One region of the Sphingobium sp. TB-6 genome, then DNA from elsewhere that is predicted to be linked to it. Evidence: riboswitches for the same ligand, from Rfam matches in the RefSeq annotation. Region 1 holds a riboswitch; the other holds the start of a gene.
What was found. A riboswitch is a leader RNA that binds a small molecule or an ion and turns the genes downstream of it on or off. The one in region 1 is predicted to bind cobalamin.
Positions count from the first base shown of each region.

Region 2: it holds a riboswitch for cobalamin, as region 1 does, so the genes downstream of both, HHL26_RS04245 (TonB-dependent receptor) here and HHL26_RS17895 (DUF1636 domain-containing protein) in region 1, are expected to answer to the same signal.

Region 1 is NZ_JABBGL010000015.1:22,060-29,216, reverse strand. It holds gene cbiB (adenosylcobinamide-phosphate synthase CbiB) at 1-691, opposite strand, end outside; gene HHL26_RS17915 (aminotransferase class I/II-fold pyridoxal phosphate-dependent enzyme) at 684-1,661, opposite strand; gene HHL26_RS17910 (adenosylcobinamide-GDP ribazoletransferase) at 1,658-2,368, opposite strand; gene HHL26_RS17905 (histidine phosphatase family protein) at 2,365-2,931, opposite strand; gene cobT (nicotinate-nucleotide--dimethylbenzimidazole phosphoribosyltransferase) at 2,928-3,944, opposite strand; gene HHL26_RS17895 (DUF1636 domain-containing protein) at 3,941-4,348, opposite strand; cobalamin riboswitch at 4,542-4,730, opposite strand; gene HHL26_RS17890 (acetyl-CoA C-acyltransferase) at 5,319-6,512, shown strand; gene HHL26_RS17885 (SDR family NAD(P)-dependent oxidoreductase) at 6,525-7,157, shown strand, end outside.
Region 2 is NZ_JABBGL010000002.1:243,748-250,904, reverse strand. It holds gene HHL26_RS04255 (iron ABC transporter permease) at 1-857, opposite strand, end outside; gene HHL26_RS04250 (ABC transporter substrate-binding protein) at 953-1,756, shown strand; gene HHL26_RS04245 (TonB-dependent receptor) at 1,799-3,643, opposite strand; cobalamin riboswitch at 3,815-4,029, opposite strand; gene HHL26_RS04240 (threonine/serine dehydratase) at 4,111-5,094, shown strand; gene HHL26_RS04235 (molybdenum cofactor guanylyltransferase) at 5,094-5,630, shown strand; gene cobA (uroporphyrinogen-III C-methyltransferase) at 5,723-6,505, opposite strand; gene HHL26_RS04225 (nitrate reductase) at 6,492-7,157, opposite strand, start outside.

The DNA.
Region 1 (7,157 bases):
CGGCCCATCCTCCGCCGCCCGCGATGCAAAGGACAAAGGCCGCCAGCCGCGCCGGCGCCCAGTTCAGCAGATCGTCGAATCGCGCTGCCGCCCAGCCGAAATCCGTGAAAGGCGCCTCCTTGTGCCCGATCATGCTGTCGGCGGTGTTCACGGCCTTATAGGCCCAGATTCCCGGCAGCCCCAACAGCAGGAGCCAAAACAGCGGCGCGACGATTCCATCGCAGAAGCTTTCGGCCAGGCTCTCGATCCCGGCCCTGGCAACGCCCGCTTCGTCCAGCGAATCCGTATCGCGTCCCACGATCCGGCCCACCGCCTGCCGCGCGGCATCCAGCTCTCCCCTCGCCAGCGCGCGCGCCACAGGCGCCACATGCGCATAGAGGCTGCGCTGCGCCAGCGCCGGCCAGGCCGCCAGCGCGAGCCAGATCCACGCCATATCCCCGGCCCACCTGCGGATCGCCCATTCCAACGCGAGACCGGAACCTCCCGCAACGCCCAGCAATAGCAACAGCAGGGCAATTCCGGCCCATCGCCGGGTCGGATCGCTCCAGGCTTCCTGGTTCCACCGCCGTTCCACCGCGCCGATGATCCGCGCAAAACCACCCACCGGATGCCCGATCCGCGCATATAGCCAGACCGGCCAGCCCAGAGCCACGTCCAGCATCAGCGCAGCCAGCGCCACCGGCTCAGCCATCCGCCAAGGCCCGGTCGAGCCGCGCCAGCGCAGCCGCATCGCCCGGCAGACCAAGCCGCAGCCAGCGCCGATTTTCCTCAAAAGGTCGTGTCAGGATCGCCCGCCGCGCCAGCCGGTCGAACAGGGCCGGTCCATCCTCCACCTCCACCAGCCGGAACAGCGGACATTCCCCCCGCGCCGCCAGTCCGTGCCGCGCCAGCACTTCATCCAGTTGCGCCGCGCGTTCCGCCAAAGCCGCAATCGCCTCTTCGATCCATGCCCGGTCATCATAGGCCGCACGCCCGAACGCGATCGCCGCAGCAGAGACCGGCCATTCCCCCAGCATCCGCCGCGCCTCCGCGACGATCGCCCGCGGCCCGATGAGAAAGCCCAGCCGCACGCCCGCCAGCCCGAAGAACTTGCCGAAGGATCGCAGCAGGATCAGCCGCCGCTCGTCCCCGACCGCATCCGCCAGGCTGCATGACGGCATGGCATCGGCATAGGCTTCGTCGATGATTAGCCATCCCCCGGCCCGCTCCAATCCCGACAGCCATTCCAGCAGACGGGCAGGCGGCAGGATGCGGCCATCGGGATTGTTGGGATTGGCGAACAGCAGCGCAACCGCTTCCCGAGACGCATCTTCCCCGGCGGCCATCGGGCGGCCCTGCGCGAAAATCTCGCCATGGGTGCGATAGCTCGGCATCCGCCAACGGCCGGGCATGTCCAGCATCCGGCCCACCAGCCGCAAACCCGCTTCGCTGCCCGGCACAGTGCAGAGATGATCGGGATCGACGCCGAAATGCGCCGCCGCCGCCGCTTCCAGCACCGTCAGATCATGCGGGTCGGGCAAGCATCGCCAATCCACGGAGATGCGATCGGCCCCCGGCCATGTCAGAGGGCTGATCCCCGTCGACAGGTCGATCCAGTCCGCACCGCCATAGACCGCCCGCGCCTCGGCCAGTCGTCCGCCATGCCAGGTGAAGCCGCTCATCGCGCCAGCACCATAACGGCCAGCATGCCGCTTTCCAGCAGTTCGATGCCAGCGCCATGTCCGTCCCCGGAAATGCCGCCGATCCGCGACCGCAGCCACAGCCCCCAGAGCGGAATCAATATGACTGCCGCCCATAAGGCAGGCACCCAGAAACCCAGCAGCAGCCCCAGCGCCATCCAGAGGATAAGGGGTGCCGCCCGCCAGCCTGCTCGAAATCGGCTCGCCAGCCCTTCGTGCAGTGGCGGCAGCCATCGCGTCCAGACCAGCGGGCCGATTCTCGCCGCCATCGCCACGGGAACCAGCATCCACAGCGGGAAAATTTCCATCCACAGCCGCAGCAGCACCAGCTTGGCCAGCAATTGCAGGCCGATGGCGACCACGCCGAAACTGCCGATATGCGGATCGGCCAGAACGGCGGACAGGCGCGACCGGTCGCCATGCGCGGCGCCCGCCGCATCCGCGATATCGCCCAATCCGTCGAGATGCAGCGCGCCAGTAACAGTGACCCAGGCCAGCAGGCCGCACAAGGCGCCCGCCCATGGATCGATCCGGAGGCCAAGACCGGTGGCACCCGCGACGATCAGGCCCACGGCGATCCCCGTGGCGGGAAACCAACGGATCGCGGCAGCGAAATCCGCTTCATCGACGTCCAGCGCGGGCAAGGGCAAGCGCGTCATCAATTGCAGGGCCAGCACCAGCCGCTTCATGGCATCAGCCCTGTAATCTGCGCCGACGGCTGCTCGCCGGGCCAGACCTGCAGACTCAGCACCGCGCCATAGGGCAGGTCGACCGCCCAACCCTGCCGCACGTCGAAGCCGCACAGGACAGCCAGCGCCGCCCGCATCGCTCCGGCATGACAAATCACCAGCACCGGCTCGCCAAGGTCGCCCAGCCCGTCCCGTATCCGGCCGCAAAGATCGGTCCAGCTTTCGCCCTCCGGCGGTGGAAAGCCGTCCGGATCGTCCCAGAAGCGGGCCAGATCGGCAGAAGGAAGAGTCGCCGGGTCGGCCCCCTCCCAACGTCCGAAATGCAGTTCCCGCCAACGGCTGTCGACGCCATGGCCGACGCCCCGCTCCGCCGCTATGATCGCGCCCGGCGCCCGCGCCCGGGCAAGGTCGGACGTCACCACCCGCGCAAAGTCCAATCCTCGCGCGCGCTCGACGCAAAGCGCGATGCCCTCCGCTTCCGGCGGCGCGTCCAGATGCCCCAGCAACCGCCCGGCGAGCTGCGGCGCGCCATGGCGCATCAGGTGGAGCGGAAAAGCACTCATAGCGCGCCGGCCACTGCCGCTTCCGCAAAGGTCGCCATGCCGGCATGGGCAGCCAGAGCCGACCGCACGATCTGCGTCGCCACCGCAGCGCCGCTGCCCTCGCCCAGCCGCATGTCCAGCCGCAGCAGCGGTTCCAGCGTCAGCGCAGCCAGCAGGCGCTCATGCCCCGCCTCGGCCGACATATGCGCTGCCAGGCAATGGCCGACGATTGCCGGATTGTCCTTCGCCAACGGAGCGACCGCCGCGCAGCCGATGAAGCCATCCAGCATCACCGGCACGCGCAGCATCCGCGCCGCCAGCACCGCACCCGCCAGCGCCGCGATCTCGCGCCCGCCCAGCCGCCGCAGCGTTTCGAAGGCGTCGGCACAATGCATCCCGTGCAAGGCGAGCGCCTGCGCCACCGCTTCGGCCTTGCGCGCCAGTCCATCGCCGTCCACGCCCGTGCCGCGCCCGACCCAATGCGTCGCCACGCCGCCAAAGGCCTGCGCGCAAAGCGCCGCCGCTGGCGTGCTGTTGGCAATGCCCATCTCGCCCAGCAGCAGCAGGTCGAGGCCCGGTTCGACCGCCGCCGCCCCGGCATTGATCGCGGCAAGGCAGTCCGCCTCGTTCATCGCCGCTTCGACGCAAATGTCTCCTGTCGGCCGTTCCAGATCGAGCGCCACCACGGTCAGCTCCGCGCCGCAGGCTTGCGCCAAAGCATTGATCGCCGCGCCGCCATGGCGGAAATTCGCGACCATCTGGGCCGTGACCTCTGCCGGGAAGGCGCTGACCCCCCGCGCCGCCACGCCATGATTGCCCGCGAAGATCGCGGCGCGGATGCGCTCGGCCCGGGGCCGCTCCCGGCCCTGCCAGCCCGCCATGAACAGGGCGATCTCTTCCAGCCGCCCCAGCGATCCGGCGGGCTTCGTCAGCACCGCCTGCCGCGCCGCCGCCGCTGCGACGGCGCTTTCGTCCCGCACGGGCAAATCCGCCAGCGCGGCGGCAAAGGCCGCACGATTATCGAACCGGATCATGAGCAGACGAAGCCTTCGGGCGGCGTACGGACGATGAAATGCCCCTTCACCCCCTGCGGCCAGTCGGCATAGCGCACCACGCCCTCCTCGCTTGCGGCATGGCGCACCGCATAATCCAATATGGCGCGGGCGGCCTCCTCGTCCGGCGTGAAGTCGCCCAGCACATAGCCGATCTTGCCGGTTCCCCGGATATGCACCGTGCAATGGCGCTGGCAGGCGAAGAGGCAGGGCATGTCCTGCACCGCGACCGCCGCATAGGCGGGGTCGCTCTCCTGCATTTTTTGGAGCGCCTCGGTCAGCAATGCGCCGCCACGCCGACCATACTCATCCTCCCTGCTCTCCGCCGACAGACGGCAGGTCGAACAGACCACCACCGACGCCCCGCGCCCGACGGCCCGCAACATCAGCGACAGCTCCACATATCAGTCATTCCGCTTCCTCCAGCCCGACGGCAAATGCCCGGCCAGGAAACCAGGCAGAGGAGGACAGGCCGACACCGGACGGGCGACAGAACTCCCCCTGCACGGTCACGCCGGCAAGGCGATGGCTGTCGCTTCGCGAGGGAAAACCCCGTTCGGCCGGCGCACCCTGTCCGGTCGAAGAACGACTGCGTCAGGCAGGTCTCCTGGCTCACGGGTCGATGCTTCCCGGCCGCCTTCTCGGAACCTTGTCCCAATGGCGTGATGGCCGGATCGCTCGCCGCTTACAGTTGCAGGGGCAGCGCGGGCCTTCCACCCGACTTCCCTTTTCATCCCCTTTCGGGGAACCTGTCGCGCCGATGCTGATAAAGACCCCGTCGTTCCATCGCAAGGGGGGTAGAAAAGCATGGTCTTTCCTGACGCCCCAGCACGGAAATATGCGGCGGCGCTACCATGGTTAGACTTCTCTTCACCTCCCCAAACTGCTATCATCCGACAAAATAAGGGAGAGGGTCATGGCTATTCTGACGCGCTGGATGGACTGGATCTGTCGACTGTTCGCCTGCACGGCGGAAAACGATATGCGGGTCAACAGGTTGATCGCACACATCCCTTCCGACACCAACGACCGCTGAGCCGTCCGCGCTGGGTGTCTCTCGCGCCGCTTGGCGCTCCCGATGGAACGGCGGCGCCTCTGGCGGATATTATGGCCATGTTGGCCAACGTCCTATGTCACCACTCTCATCCGCCTCTGTCTCGCCATGCCCAACCGCCGCGGTTCCGCTGCCCGGGATCAAGAGCGCTGACCGTTGCACGTGCCTCCGCGATAGGGGAAGAGGCTGCACGATGCCGACGGAAATCCAGATTGCGATTCGGGGCATGGCCGGACTCGGCCTCATGGGCATGACCCCGCCCAAGGCGGTCGGTGGCCCGGGCACCCGTTGAGGAGAAAGATATGACCGATATACACGACCGGGACATCATCATCGCGGGCTATGCCCGAACCCCGATGGGCGGTTTTCAGGGCGCGCTCTCCGGCGTGTCCGCTACCGAACTGGGCGCCGTCGCGGTGAAGGCGGCCGTCGAACGCTCCGGGGTCGCGCCCGAAGCCATCGACCGCATCTATATGGGTTGCGTCCTCCCCGCCGCTCTGGGCCAGGCTCCTGCACGCCAGGCGGCATTGGGCGCGGGCCTTCCGCAATCGGTCGAGGCCACCACCGTCAACAAGATGTGCGGGTCCGGCATGCAGGCGGCGATCATGGCGGCCGAAGCGCTCTCCGCAGGCTCCGTCGACGTCGTCGTCGCGGGCGGCATGGAAAGCATGACCAACGCGCCCTATGCCTTGCCCAAGCACCGGTCCGGCGCGCGCATCGGCCATGACCGGGTCATCGACACGATGATGATGGACGGGTTGGAGGACGCCTATGATCGCGGCAAGCCGATGGGTTCCTTTGCCGAGGATACGGCGCGCGATTATCAGTTCACCCGCGCAGAGATGGACGCCTATGCGATCGAGAGTCTCGCCCGCGCCAATGCCGCGATCAGCAGCGGCGCCTTCGCCGGGGAAGTGGCGCCCGTCACGGTCAAGACCCGCAACGGCGAAGTCCAGATCGATAAGGACGAACAGCCGGGCAATGCGAGGCCGGAGAAAATCCCGTCCCTGAAACCTGCCTTCGCCAAGGATGGCGCGATCACGGCCGCATCCTCCGCCTCGATTTCGGACGGCGCGGCGGCGCTGGTGCTGACCCGTGCCGATGTGGCGGAGAAGCTGGGCCTGACGCAGGAAGCCCGCATCGTCGCCACCGCCGCCCACGCCCACGCTCCGGCGCTGTTCACCACCGCCCCGGTCTTCGCGATCCGCAAGGCGATGGAAAAGGCGGGCTGGTCAGCCGGGGATGTCGATCTCTACGAAGTCAATGAAGCCTTCGCCGCCGTCGCCATGATCGCGATGCGCGACCTGGGCATTCCGCATGACAAGATCAACGTCAATGGCGGCGCCACCGCGCTGGGCCATCCCATCGGCGCGAGCGGCGCGCGTATCATCGCCACGCTGATCGCGGCTCTCAAGGCTCGCGGCCTGAAGAAAGGCGTCGCCGCGCTCTGCATCGGCGGCGGCGAAGCCACGGCGGTCGCCCTGGAAGTCCTGTAAGGGGGAACGGATATGAATATCGAAGGACTGGCCGCCATCGTCACCGGCGGCGCATCCGGCCTGGGCGCCGCCACCGCTCGCGCCCTCGCCGCCAGGGGCGCCCGCGTCACCCTGTTCGACCTCAACGAAGAGGAAGGCGTGAAAATCGCGGCCGACATTGGCGGCCTGTTCCAGCGCGTCAACGTCACCGACGAGGACAGCGTCAATGCCGGCCTCGACGCGGCGGAGGCCGCCCATGGCACTGCCCGCATAGCCGTCAATTGCGCGGGCGTGGCCCCTGCCATCAAGGCGGTCGGGCGCGAATTCGTCCCCCATCCGATCGACAGCTTCCGCAAGGCGGTGGAGATCAACCTTACCGGCACATTCCTGATCGCTTCGCGCTTCGGCGCCCGGCTGCAACAGGCCGAAGCGATCGGTGAGGAACGCGGCGTCATCGTCAACACCGCGTCGGTCGCGGCTTTCGACGGGCAGATCGGCCAAGCCGCCTATGCCGCATCCAAGGGCGGCGTGGTCGGCCTGACGCTTCCCCTCGCCCGCGAATTCGCGCAGTCGCTGATCCGCGTCGTCACCATCGCACCGGGCATTTTCTGGACGCCGATGCTGGCGGGACTGCCTCAGGCGGCGCAGGATTCGCTCGGCAAGCAG
Region 2 (7,157 bases), on a different contig from region 1:
CCGCCCAGCATGGAAGGCAGCAGGATCGCGGAGGGCGAACGGTCGGTCAACGGCCGCACCAGATGCGGCACGATCAGGCCGACGAAACCGATCGCGCCCGACACCGCCACCGCGCCGCCCACACCTATGGCGACGCCCAGCATCAGCCGCAGGCGCGCCCGGCGGAGATCGATTCCAAGCGCCTGCGCGCCATCCTCGCCCAGGGTCAGCGCGTCGAGCGTCCGGCCATCCGCGATCAGCAGCGCCGCCCCGACCGCCACGCAGGGCAGCGCGATCCAGACATGACCGTAGGCACGGTTTTCCAGACTCCCCATCAACCAGCTCATGATCTCCATCGCCGCGAAGGGATTGGGCGAGAGGTTCAGCGACAGGCTGATCCCCGCCCCCGCCAGCGTGGCGATGGCTATCCCGGCGAGGATCAGGGTGAGCGGGCTTTCCGCCGGTCCGGCAAGCAGGAACAGCGCGCCGATGCCGATGAGGCTGGTCGCGATGGCCAAGGCCGGAAGCGCCAGCGGGTGCATCTGCGCCAGGCCGAAATAGAGCGCGCCCACAGCACCGAGGGCCGCGGCATTGGACGCGCCCAGTACGGAGGGTTCAGCCAAGGGGTTGCGCAAATAGCCCTGAAGCGCCGCGCCCGACAGGCCGAGCATCGCGCCGACGATCAGGCCAAGCAGCATGCGCGGCAGGCGCAGGTCGATGAGGATGGCGCGGGCGACATCATCGCCACCGCCCATCAGGACCGCGAAGATGCGCGCCGGAGAGAGCGGCACGGCGCCAAGCGTGACAGAGCCGAGGGCGGCAAGCAGGGCCAGCGCGATCAGCGCGGGGATCAGCAGGGGATGGCGGCGCACGCTCATGGCTTGCGCGCCTCGCGTTGCTTGCTACAGCGCTCCCTACTCCTGCAAAGGCAGGAGCACGGCTGCTTTTCGAGGCAAGACTTAGAGGCAAATGGATGCGCGGCAGAATAATCGCGACGGCGCTCTGCGCGCTCATGCTGACCGGCGCCGCGCCCGCTCCGCCGAAACGGATCGTGTCGCTCAATACCTGCGCCGACCAATATGTGCTGGCGCTGGCCGATCCGGGGCAGATCGCGGCGCTCAGCCCCTATGGCCATGATCCGGAACTCTCTGCGGCGGTCGACAAGGCGCGCCGCTTCAAGACGCTCAAGCGGCCCGCCGAGGAAGTGATGGCGCTCCGGCCCGATCTGCTGGTCGGCTTTCCTTCCGGAAACGGCGTCGTCGGAGCGCCTCCCGGCCAATGGCGGACTTTGGGACTGGCGAGCGCGGACAGCTATCCCATGATCCTGGCGCAGATCCGGCAGGTGGCGGCGGCGGTCGGCCATCCCGAACGGGGCGAAGCGCTGATTGCGCGCATGAACCGCGACCTCATCGCCCTGCCTCGATCCAGGCGCGGCGGGGTTGCCGCCTATTATCAGCGGCGCGGCTATATGACCGGGACAGGCACGTTGGTCGATGACCTCATGAAGCGCGCAGGCCTCGTCAATCTGGCGGGGAAGCTGGGGAAGCCCGCTTTGTCGCAGCTTCCATTGGAAGAGATGCTCGCCGCCCGCCCGGACTGGCTGATCGTCGAAAGCGGCAGCGAGACAATCGTCGACCAGGGGACGGAAATGCTGCACCATCCGATCCTGCGCGCCATCCCGCGCATCCGCGTGCCGCAGGCATGGACGGTGTGCGGCGGCCCCGCTTATGTCGAGGCCGCGCGCTATATCGTGACGCAGGTCAACGCTGCGCCCTGACGCTGAAGGGGCAAGCGTCACGCCCGCCCCTCGCCTGTTCCATCAGAAGCGGACACGCACGCCGCCAAAGGCCGACCGGCCATAGGTGCCATAGCCATAAGCCGTGGCGTATCCTTCATCGAACAGATTGTCGATGCGGCCATAGACTTCCAGATGCTCATTGATCGGGAAGGACGCGCGAACGCCAACCAGCGCAAAGCCGTCGAGCTGGACACGCTTATGCGTGCTGGAATCGATATCGACGCTGTCATCCACCATCGTGATCGTTGCGCCGGTCGACAGGCCGAAAGGCCAGACATAGTCCGCCGACACACTGGCCGCATTGGGCGCCCGGCGCAGCAGACGCAGGCCTTCGTCCGGGCTGCCCGGCGAGCGGTTGCGCGCATCGACATAGCTGTAGGATGCCGTGACGGTCAGCGCGTCGACCGGCTTCAGCGCGAAGGACGCTTCCACTCCCTTGGCGCGGGTGCGATCGAGATTGTTATAGCCGCCAAATGCTCCAAAGGCGCCGTCAAAGTCGATCTGGTCACGCGTATCGCGGCGGAAGGCGGTGACGGAGAAGATAGCACGATCCCCGGCCAGCTTCTGGTCGAAGCCGATATCATAGCTCTTGGACCGTTCCGGGCGCAGCCCGCTATTGCCGACAAAGGGATCGTAAAGCTGATAGAGCGAGGGCGCCTTGAAACCCTCGCCATAGCTGGCGCGGATGTTGGTGCGGCCGCCATTGGGCGTGTAGTTCGCGTTGGCGCCAAAGGTCGTCGCACCGCCGAACTGGCTATGGTCGTCGCGGCGCACGCCACCCGTCAGCGTCAGACCCTCCACCGGCTTCACAACGGCGACGGCATAGACGCTGTCGATGTCGATCTTCGCGCGGTCATGCGAACCGAAGCCGGCGAAATCATAGTCCGGCCGCTCATGCTCATAGCCGAACACCAGCGTCACCTGTTCGACCGGCTGATAAACGCCTTCATATTCGAAACGCAGATTCGTGCCCGAATAGCCATAAGGGCCGAAAATGGAGGTGTAGTCGCGATCGTTGCGGGACCATGTCACCGCCGCGCGATTGGTCAGCTTGCCATCGAACAGCCTGAGGTTCAGGCCAGCATAGCCGACATATTGATCAAGCGTGCTGGTGGCGGTCCGGTCTATCGGGGGGAAAGAAAAGAGATCCGTGTCGAGATCGGCATGGATATAATAGCCGCGCAGGTCGAGGCTCAAGGCATCGCTGAAGTCGAGCTTCAACTTGGCGTTGGCGGCGATATTCTCATAACCGTCCTTTTCCGCGTCGCCAGCCTCGGCGGAGATGCCGTCCGTGCGGAAATAGGCGACGCCAAGGCCGCCCGATGCGATGCCGCTGGTGCCCGAAACATCCGCCTTGGCATTCAGTGTATCGCTATAGCCATAATCGACCGACGCGTTGGCCGCGAATCCTTCGGCGGGCGTGCCGGTCATGATGTTGACGACGCCGCCGATCGCCTGGCTGCCATAGACCACCGAGTTGGAACCGCGCAGCACCTCGATCCGGCGGATGTTGCCGACCAGCAGATTGCCGAAATCATAGGCATCGCCAATGCTGCTGGGATCGTTGACCTTCACCCCGTCGATCAGCACCAGCGTCTGGGTCGTTTCCGCGCCGCGCAGCGAAATGCCGGTGACGCCGCCGACCGCATCGGCCCGGTTGAAGCGGACGCCGGGCGTGGTGGCGAGCAGGTCTGCGACGCTCACGCTCTGGCGCGTTTGGATGGTTTCGGCGTCGATGACGGTGACGGCCTGGCCGACTTCGTCGCGGGGCTGCTCGATGCCCAGCGCGGTGACGATGATCTCATCCTCCGCGAGCGCGGGCGTGGCGGCGAGCAGAGCCGCAAGAGAGATGGTGGCTTTCAACATTATATCTGTTTCCCTGAGCGCCGCTGCGACTTCATGGCTCAGGGCATCCGCTCGCGCGGTCGGAACTGGGGGAAGTCGACGCCAATGCCCTCCCCCCGCACCGATGCGGCCCTGCGCCGCTTCGTCGCTCAGACGGAAAACACCGTGCCATGGCCAACCCCTGGGCCAGGGCAAGAGCGACCATGCGCCGGCAGGTCTCCTGGCTCGCGGGTCAATGCAGCGATGCACGCCTTCCCGGACTTGTCGCCCAGTGGCCGGTCGTTCGACCGAAATGCATCGCGCTCACCGCTTACAGTTGCAGGGACAGCCGCGGAATAGGACGGTTTCCCGTCCGCACCACATTCCCGTTTTCAGCCCTTTCGGGCACCGGCGCGATCTTCTTTGCGTACGGGGTTTGCCCCGCCCGCGCCCCGCGCCATAAGGGAAAGCATTGGCCATGCCAAGAGGCGGCCACGGAGGGAGATTGCATGCCGTTCGCCATTAGCGCCGCCGATGTCGAGGACGCCGCGCGGATCATCGCGCCGGCGGCGATCCGCACGCCGCTGCTGGAGAATGCGGTGCTGAACGAGCGCTGCGGACGGCGGGTGCTGGTGAAGTTCGAGGGCGCGCAGCACAGCGGTTCGTTCAAATTCCGTGGCGCCTATAACCGGCTGGCGCGATTGAGCGCGGCGGAGCGCAAGGCGGGGGTCGTCGCCTGGTCGTCGGGCAATCATGCGCAGGGGGTGGCCTTTGCCGCGCGGCTGCTGGGGATCGCGGCGACGATCGTGATGCCAGCCGACGCGCCCGCCATCAAGACGGCCAATACGCGGGCGCTGGGCGCGGAAATCGTCGCCTATGACCGTTTCACCGAAAACCGGGAGGAGATCGCGACGACGCTGGCGACCGAGCGCGGCGCGGTGTTGGTGCCGTCCTTCGACGATCCCTTCATCATGGCGGGGCAAGGGACGATCGGGCTGGAGATAATGGAGCAGGCGGCCGAATGGGGCGCGAAGATCGGGCAGATCCTCGTCAATTGCGGCGGCGGCGGCATGGTGTCGGGGATCGCGACGGTGGTGAAAGCGCGGCAGCCCGGCGTGGCGATCTATGCGGTCGAGCCGGAAGGGTTCGACGATACGGCGCGGGCGCTCGCCAGCGGCGTGCGGGAAAGCGTCTCGCCCGATGCACGGTCGATCTGCGATGCCTTGCTGTCACCCACCCCGGGGGCTTTGACCTTTCCGATCAATCGGGCGTTGCTGTCCGGTGGCCTGGTGGTGAACGACGATCAGGTGCGGGAAGCGATGCGCTTGGCCTTTTCAGCATTGAAGCTGGTGGTCGAACCGGGCGGCGCGGTCGCTCTGGCGGCGATGCTGGCGGGGCTGGCTCCGGCGGCGGAGGACGCCAGCGTGGTGGTGATTTCGGGGAGCAATGTCGACCCGGACGCCTATGCCCGGATCATCTCGGGAGAGGCATGATGCGGTTGCTGGGAGCGGTTCTGGCCGGGGGGCGATCCAGCCGGTTCGGGAGCGACAAGGCGCTGGCGATGCTGGATGGGCGGACCCTGCTGGACCATGCGGCGGCGGCGCTAGGGCGCCATGTCGAGGCGGTCGTGATTTGCGGACGACAGGTGGACGGAATGACCGGGCTGCCGGATCGACCGGCGGCGGATATGGGGCCTTTGGGCGGACTGAATGCAGCGCTGCATCACGCGCTGGCGGAGGGCTATGACGCGGTGCTGACGACGGGGTGCGATGTTCCCGCCTATCCGGACGGGCTGGCGGAAGCGTTGATCGGGGAAGGTGCGGCGATCCTCAAAGGCCAGCAGTTGGCGGGGTTCTGGCCTGTTTCATTGGCGACCGAACTGGACACGCATCTGGCCGAGGACAACAACCGATCAATCTATGGCTGGCTGGAACGGATCGGCGCGCGGATCGTCGAGCGGCCGGAGTTTATATTGCCCAATATCAATCGGCCCGAAGATTTGGAGAAGTTGGAAAAGAGTAATCAATAGAATCGACAAAGCAGCGTGTTCCTGCGAAGGCAGGAACCCAGATCAGGCGTTCGAACTGGGCTCCTGCCTCCGCAGGAGCACATCGCTTCAGTTCAAACCGTCAGCGTAGCACTCACCGACATGTCCGCCGAAGAGTAAGTGCCCGCCACCGCCTCACCGATCATCAGCAAAGTCGGATCTTCATCGCTGATCGTCGCCACCAGGAAGGCCAGCGCCGACAGCTGGCCCCGGATCAGCCGTTCACTGGGCAGCGAGACGTTGACCGCCACCATCACCGGCGTTTCGGGATCACGCCCGGCGGCGATCAGCGAGCGGCTGATCTCGCCCGCAGCGGCGCGGCCCATATAGATGCCGAGCGTGCCGCCCGGCCGCGCCAGCATTTCCCAGTCCAGCTTCAATGGCTCACCCGCCTTGAGATGCGCCGTCACCAGCGTCAGTCCCCGCGCCACGCCGCGCAGGGTGAGCGAGGCATGACCGCTCGCCGCCGCCGCGCTGGCCGTGGTGATGCCGGGGCAGATGCGGAAAGAAATGCCATCCGCCGCCAGATGCTCCATCTCCTCCGCCGAGCGGCCGAAGACCGACGGGTCGCCGCCCTTGAGGCGCACGACGCGCTTGCCCGCCTTCGCCGCCGCGAGGAGCAGGTCGTTGATGCTCTCCTGCGCTTTCGAATGGCGGCCGGAGCGCTTGCCGACACTCACGCGCTCCACGCCCTCGGGGATCAGGTCCAGCACGCCCGGCCCCACCAGCGCATCGTAAAAGACGATCTCCGCCGCCGCGATCAGCTTTTCGGCCTTGCGGGTCAGCAAGTCCGGGTCGCCGGGGCCTGCGCCGACCAGCCAGACCTCACCGGGGGCGATCAGTTCATTCGGCTGCATGGAGCGTCTCCTGCGTGGTTTGAGCAAGGATATTGGCGAGCGCGGGACGGCAAGACCCGCAATTGGTCCCGGCGCCGATCGCCTTGCCGATGGCGGGCACATCGACCAGTTGCTGTTCACGGATCGCCGCCATGATCTGATAAAGGCCGATGTCGAAACAGACGCAGACGGTCGGCCCCTTGTCCGGCTGATTGCCCGGCCCACGCGCAGCAAGGACGGAAGCCCCCACCCCCTCGACTTCAAGCTGGCTGATGAGCCAGTCGCGCGAGGGTAGCAGGCCGGTGCGGGTGACAAACAGCACGCCCGCAAGGCGGCCTTCGCTGATGATGGCGATGCGGCGCGTGCCACGCGTCTGGTCGATGGCTTCGACGCGGTCGCCCTTGGGCAGGCAGGCCTCAAGCCGCACGGGGTCGCCATTGCCGGCGATCTCGTACAGCGCGCCGCCCGGCACGGTGATGCGGGTGGACCAGAGACAAGGTAATTTGACGGGTTGATCGCCATGCAGGATCAGGAAGCCCTTCCACTCGGTCGCGACCTTCTCGACGCTGGCCGGGGTGGATTTGAAGCCGGGCTGGCCCGAATGCGGATCGACCAGCGGACGGGGCAGCAGGCCCGTGCGGCCGCCGCTCGACATCTGATCGGTCCAGTGAAT